Regions from separate parts of the Streptomyces sp. NPDC057900 genome, predicted to be linked through region 3. Evidence: riboswitches for the same ligand, from Rfam matches in the RefSeq annotation. Region 3 holds a riboswitch; each other region holds the start of a gene.
The links. Region 3 has a riboswitch for S-adenosylmethionine ahead of thrC (threonine synthase). Riboswitches for the same ligand answer to the same signal wherever they lie in the genome.
Positions count from the first base shown of each region.

Region 1: another riboswitch for S-adenosylmethionine. It lies ahead of ACFVQ0_RS21615 (aminotransferase class V-fold PLP-dependent enzyme); the one in region 3 lies ahead of thrC (threonine synthase).
Region 2: another riboswitch for S-adenosylmethionine. It lies ahead of ACFVQ0_RS01370 (putative leader peptide); the one in region 3 lies ahead of thrC (threonine synthase).

Region 1 is NZ_JBHVOI010000005.1:303,223-305,480, reverse strand. It holds gene ACFVQ0_RS21615 (aminotransferase class V-fold PLP-dependent enzyme) at 1-1,270, opposite strand, end outside; SAM riboswitch class IV at 1,444-1,561, opposite strand; gene trpD (anthranilate phosphoribosyltransferase) at 1,646-2,258, opposite strand, start outside.
Region 2 is NZ_JBHVOI010000001.1:347,841-350,098, reverse strand. It holds gene ACFVQ0_RS01375 (glutathione S-transferase C-terminal domain-containing protein) at 1-805, opposite strand, end outside; gene ACFVQ0_RS01370 (putative leader peptide) at 997-1,107, opposite strand; SAM riboswitch class IV at 1,101-1,247, opposite strand; gene ACFVQ0_RS01365 (amino acid ABC transporter permease) at 1,804-2,258, shown strand, end outside.
Region 3 is NZ_JBHVOI010000002.1:148,624-150,881, forward strand. It holds gene ACFVQ0_RS07775 (MoaD/ThiS family protein) at 1-24, opposite strand, end outside; gene thrC (threonine synthase) at 56-1,348, opposite strand; SAM riboswitch class I at 1,366-1,492, opposite strand; gene ACFVQ0_RS07785 (glucosyl-3-phosphoglycerate synthase) at 1,645-2,258, shown strand, end outside.

The DNA.
Region 1 (2,258 bases), on a different contig from region 3:
GGATCGCGTTGAGCGACTTCTCGCCCGGCTCCGCCTCCGGCGCGCCGCACTCACCGACGTCCTGCGGGTCGCTGCCGAGCAGGGTGCGCACCAGCGGGTGGGCGCAGAACAGACCGTCGCGCACCCCGATGCCGTACTCGGCGGAGAGCGCCGCGGCGAAGTGCGAGCTGTTCCAGCCCTCCACCACGAACGAGATGACGCCGACGCGCGGGGCGTCGTCACCGAACAGCGAGAGGACCTTGACCTCGGGGACCTCCGCCAGCCCGGCCCGGACCTCGGAGACGAGCTGCTGCTCGCGGGCGACCAGGCTGTCGAACCCGGCCTCGGTGAGCGCCTTGCAGGCGGCGGCGATGGAGTAGACGCCGATGACGTTGGGCGAACCGGCCTCGTGGCGGGCGGCGGTGGTGTGCCACTCGACGTCCACCCCGCCGTCGGTGCGCCGGGCGACCTTGCGGGAGGCGCCGCCGCCGGCCAGGTAGGGCTCGGCGTCGCGCAGCCAGTCGGAGCGGCCGGCCAGCACGCCGGAGCCGAAGGGCGCGTACAGCTTGTGACCGGAGAAGGCGACCCAGTCGACGTCCAGTTCACTGATGTCGACGGGGTGGTGCGGGGCGAGCTGGGCCGCGTCGAGCACGATGCGGGCGCCGTGGGCGTGCGCGGCGGCGGCGAGCTCCTTGACCGGCCACAGCTCACCGGTGACGTTGGAGGCGCCGGTGACGCAGACCAGCGCGGGGCGGGTGGGGCCTCCCCTGCTCGAACGAAGCTGAGAGCTTGGGGAAGGGTCGCGGTCGGCGAGCGCCCGCTCCAGCGTGGCGACGGCCTGGGCCGGGGTGCGCGGGGCGTTCAGGTAGGTCACCCGGGCATCGCGCCAGGGCAGCAGGGACGCGTGGTGCTCGGTCTCGAAGACGAACACCTGGCAGTCGGCGGGCAACGCGGCGGCCAGCAGGTTGAGCGAGTCGGTGGTCGACCGGGTGAAGACCACCTGGTCCCCCTCGCGGCAGCCGAGGAACTCCGCGACGGTCACCCGGCTGGACTCGAAGAGGTCCGTGGAGAGCTGCGAGAGGTAGCCGGCACCGCGGTGGACGCTGCCGTAGTACGGCGCGTACGCGGCGACGTCGTCCCACACGCGCTGCAGGGCCGGGGCGCTGGCGGCGTAGTCGAGCGCGGCGTACGTGACCTCACCGCCGGTCACCAGGGGAACCGTCACATCCTTGCCCAGAACGGGCAGCGGGGCACAAATGGACTGGTCGGCGGCAGCGGTGAAGACAGACATGACGAACTCCCGTAACAGGCAGGCGAACTCCGCGTGCCCGCGGATACGCGGCAGCACGGAGGGAGGAAAAGAGGGTGTGCGGAGGAGGGCCGAAAAGCCCTATCGCATTCGCTTGCTCACAGAGGCTCCCTGAGGACCAGGACCCCACGGGTGGACATCTCACGACGTCGAGGGGTCCGCGCTTGCCGCAGACCTCGCTGCCTACGGCCTGGTCTTCACCCGGGGCACCCCGCCACGGACGGAGGGTTGCCGGACAGCGGGCCGGGGCCGTAGTCGCTGTCACTCATGACCTGCCCAGCATCTTGCCATACGTACGGGAACGCGCAAGGCGCAGTCCATGATCCGGACTGCGCCCCGCTGCACCGCTCCGTCTGTTCAGGCGTTGCTGGCCTTGACCCATCTCTCCAGCGCGCGCCCGGCGGACCCGGAGTCGATGGACTCGGCGGCCCTCGCCATACCGGCGACGAGCTGCTCCTCAAGGGTGCCCTCCCCCGGATCCAGCGCGACCAGCGCCGCCGCCGCGTTGAGCAGGACCGCGTCCCGTACCGGCCCCGTCTCACCGGCCAGCAGCCGGCGGGCCACATCCGCGTTGTACGAGGCGTCGGCGCCGCGCAGCGCCTCGACCGGCACCAGGTCAAGGCCGACGTCGCGCGGGTCGAAGGCCTGCTCGCGCACGACACCGTCGCGGGCCACCCAGACCCGGGAGGTCGCGGTGGTGGTCAGCTCGTCCAGCCCGTCGTCGCCCCGGAAGACCAGCGCGGAGTTGCCCCGCTCGGCGAGGACGCCCGCGACGATGGGCGCCATCCGCAGGTCGGCGACGCCGATGGCCTGGGAGCGCACCTGGGCCGGGTTGGTGAGCGGGCCCAGGATGTTGAAGGTGGTCGGCGCGCCGAGCTCCGCCCGCGCCTTCGCCGCGTACCGCAGGGCGGGGTGGAACTTCACCGCGAAGCAGAAGGTGATGCCCGCCTCCTCCGCCACCTCGACGACG
Region 2 (2,258 bases), on a different contig from region 3:
TCCCCGGAGAGCCTGGAGCTGCCGGCATCTCCGACATCTCCGGTGCCTCCGGGAAGGCGGGGTGGCCGCAGAGGCGGTGTACGTACTCCTTGAGCCGGGGACGGTCACCGAAGGCGCCGACCGGGCCGAGATGGACGAGCGCCACCCACAGGTCCACATCCCCGGCCGTCAGCTCCTCGCCCAGCGCGTAGGGCCGCCGGGCCAGGGACCGGTCCAGCAGGTCCAGAGCCGCCGACCGCTCGGCGGACCCCGCGTGCGGAGTGACGTCCCGGTCCAGCAGCTCGCGCAGGGTCTCGATGCCGTCGGCAAGCTCCGGAGGGCGCAGCGCCGAGGGGCGGGCCTCGTCATGGCCGGACAGCAGGCCCGCCAGATCGCGGAGTATGTCCGGCGTGTGGTTGCTGACGATGCGCCCGCTCCACCGGTCGCACAGCGCGGGCGCCGTCAGCGGACCGTCGTAATGGTGCAGCGTGGCCTCGTACGCGCCACGCAGCGAGGCATACGCCTCGGGTGTCGCGGACGGGTGCCCCAGGAACGTGGTGGCGACCGAGTCCCGGAGACCGAGCAGACCGAGGGTGATCGAGATACGCAGCGAGCGCGGACAACTCGCCGACAGGAAAAGCTCGTAGCGGTGCGGAGCGGGATAGAAGCCGCCGGCCAGACCGACCCCGATACGGCTGTGGATGCGGGAGGACGGTACGGCGATCTTCGGACGGGGATGCGTGGCGCACGGACTCGGGCCGGATGGGACCGAGCCGCACGTGATGGAGCTGCCTGTGCTGGAACTGCGCGAAGCTGTCTCGGGCATGACTCTCCTGTGGAGATCCCTGTGGGAACGAGGAAGCCACCGCCGCCTTGTGGGCACCAGCGGCCGGATGGGGAACGGCTGCGCTCGCGCACCGGTCCGGATCACGACAGCGCGGACGTGCGCGCGTCATCGCACGGCTGACCCGACCGCGTCATCATGACAACGGGCCCGTGCGCCTCGGGTATTCCGGGCTAGTAGGCGCTGGAGACGCGCAGCAGATCGATGTGCAGGCGCCTCGTCAAGCCGTTCCTGGACAAATGCCACCCGTCCCGACTTCCGGGGCCCGCGAGACGCGGGACCACGCTTGCCCCGCCGCACCGGCGGGACCCGGTCGTCACCCGGGGCACCCCGTCGCGGTGGAAGGGTTGCCTGCCAGCGGGCCGGGGCCGATGGACCCCGTGAGCAGGACGGATCCCGTACGGGGGCGCTGACAATCGTGACCGTCCACGTCAGTTTCGGTGCGCCGGGTGACGCCGTCAAGGAGGTCACGGGGGCCATCTCGCCTGTTGGTCACCCGCGTTGACATTCCTGTCGGCCCATGCATAACTTGCGGCGCGGAACGGCTCCGGGCAGCGGCGATACGCCCCGGCTCGCCGGCCGGCGCCCCAGCACACCGCGGAGCGCCGCAGTTGAGGACCGGACGGTGTCCGGCAGGCGCGAGGCCCCGCGGGGCGGATCGGTGACGGTGAGAGCGATGCACGCAGCTGAGGGGATGGCTGCCTGGCGGTCCCGAGGCCGCGTCCTGCTCTGCGCGGACCGCTCCGTCGACCTCCAGCGTGTCAACAGCGCGCTGTGTACGGCCGCTTGTCGCGCCCGCTGTCAAGGCTGACGGCCCGCTGACTCCCTGACGTCCACCGCTGCCGCGGTGCGTCCTCTCCCCGCCCGGCCCCCTGCTCCGCGCCGCGCTGCCCGCGCCCCGCCCGCGTCGTTCCCGACGACTGGCGTGGCGAGGCGCTGCCGTCCGCGGTCCGGGCCGTCCGCATCCGCTGGAGCCCACCGTGAGTGAATCCCCCGGCGTCGCTGTGTCCCCAGGGGCAGCGCCGCCCGCCGGGGCGGCCCCCCGCCCCGGACCACCCGTCGTACCGAAGCCGCCGGTCCCGCAGCGGGTCCGCCCGCTCCTGCGGCCCGGCCGCTGGATCGTCACCGTCGTCGTGCTGGTGCTGGTCGCCCAGATCGTCCACGGCCTGGTGGCCAACCCCTTCTACCAGTGGGACCGGTTCCAGTACTGGTTCCTGCGGCCCACCATCCTCGAAGGCCTGCTCGTCACGCTCGAAGTCGCCCTGCTCAGCGCCGTTCTGGGGCTTCTCGGCGGTGTGCTGCTGGCCCTGGCCCGGCTCTCCCCGAGCCCGGTGCCGCGCGCGGTCAGCTGGATCTACACCTGGCTGTTCCGGTCGGTCCCGCTGATCGTGATCCTGCTGTTCCTCTACAACTTCAGCGCGCTCTACCGGACGCT
Region 3 (2,258 bases):
GGGGATACGGACCTTGACGCTCATGGTGGGTGTCCTTCCTGGAGTCCCGGTCGGTTCAGTTGGTGCCGAGGCCGGCGGCGCGGAAGGCGTCCAGGCTCGGACGGATCGTCGCCGTCGCCTGCGAGGTGGCGGCCACCGCGTCCAGCGTCTTGAGGCCGTCACCGGTGTTCAGGACGACGGTGGTGAGCGTCGGGTCGAGCAGACCGGCCTCGATCAGCTTCTTCGTCACGCCGACCGTCACACCGCCCGCGGTCTCGGCGAAGATGCCCTCGGTGCGCGCCAGCAGCTTGATCGCGTCGACGACCTGCTCGTCGTTCACGTCGTCCACCGCGCCACCCGTACGGCGGGCGATGTCCAGGACGTAGGGGCCGTCGGCCGGGTTGCCGATGGCGAGGGACTTGGCGATCGTGTTCGGCTTCTGCGGGCGGACCACGTCGTGACCGGCCTTGAAGGCGGCGGAGACCGGCGAGCAGCCCTCGGCCTGGGCGCCGAAGATCTTGTACGGCTTGTCCTCGACCAGGCCGAGCTTGATCAGCTCCTGGAGACCCTTGTCGATCTTCGTGAGCTGCGAGCCGGAAGCGATCGGGATGACGATCTGGTCGGGCAGCCGCCAGCCGAGCTGCTCGCAGATCTCGTACGCGAGCGTCTTGGAGCCCTCGCCGTAGTACGGGCGGAGGTTGACGTTGACGAAGCCCCAGCCCTCTCCGAGCGGGTCTCCGATGAGCTCCGAGCAGAACCGGTTGACGTCGTCGTAATTGCCCTCGATGCCGACCAGCTCACCGCCGTACACCGCGGCCATGACGACCTTGCCCTGCTCCAGGTCGTGCGGGATGAACACGCAGGAGCGCAGCCCGGCGCGGGCGGCGGCGGCGCCCACCGCACCGGCCAGGTTGCCGGTGGAGGAGCAGGAGAGTGTGGTGAAACCGAAGGCGCGGGCGGCCTCGACGGCGATCGCGACGACGCGGTCCTTGAAGGAGTGCGTCGGGTTGCCGGAGTCGTCCTTGACGTACAGGCCGCCGGTGACGCCCAGCTCACGGGCGAGGTTGTCGGCCTTGACCAGCTTGGTGAAGCCGGGGTTGATGTTGGGCTTGTCCGCGACGTCGGAGGGGACCGGCAGCAGCGGCGCGTAGCGCCAGATGTTGTCCGGGCCGGCCTCGATGCGCTTCTTCAGCTCGTCCGGAGAACCGGTCGGCAGGTCGTACGCCACTTCGAGCGGCCCGAAACAGGTCGCACAGGCGAAAAGCGGACCGAGTGCGAATCGTTCTCCGCACTCGCGGCAGGAAAGTGCCGCGGCGGGACCGAGGTCCACGGAAGATTCGGTGGATGCTGCAACAGTCTGAACAGCCATGATGGCGAGGCCCTTTCTCCTCATCTTCCTTGTGGCGCATTTCGCCACAAGACGGAATTGGCACCGTCCCCACCTGACCTCGCGGTCGGCGGGATGGTTGCCGGGACTTCAACGGGCCGTTCCCTCTGTCCCTCTGGATGAGCGCTATGGCACTGGACCATCGATCCAGGCGTTTATCGGCGGATGGACCCCGGGATGCCACGGCCATCTGCGTTGTTCAGACTGTAACCGAAGCACCGGACTGTTGAGATAGTCGTCCGAACCGCGAGATGGATCACATACAGGGAGTATCGACCGTGCTGGAAGAGGTCGAACGCTGGCTGACCAGGCGTTCCTGGTCGTGCGCCGACCGCCCGCTGGAGCAGCTCCTGGCCGCCCGGAGCGGCGACCCGCGGCGGGGGAGCGTGAGTGTCGTCCTGCCCGCGCTCAACGAGGCGGCGACGGTCGGGGACATCGTCCGGACGATCCGGCGCGAGCTCATGGAGAAGGTCGGGCTGGTCGACGAACTCGTGGTGATCGACTCCGGCTCCACCGACGACACGGCGGAGGTGGCCCGCCGGGCGGGCGCCCGGGTGATCCACCGGGACGCGATCCTGCCCCGGCTGCCGGCCGTCCCCGGCAAGGGCGAGGTGCTGTGGCGGTCACTGCTGGTGACCGGCGGTGACATCGTCTGCTTCATCGACGCGGACCTCAAGGACTTCTCGGCCGACTTCGTCTCCGGCATCGTCGGCCCGCTGCTGACCGACCCCTCCGTGCAGTTCGTCAAGGCGATGTACGACCGCCCGCTCGGGGACACCGCGGGCCAGGGCGGGCGGGTCACCGAACTCGTGGCACGGCCGCTGCTCAATCTGCACTGGCCGCAGCTGGCCGGCTTCGTCCAGCCGCTGGGCGGTGAGTACGCCGTACGCCG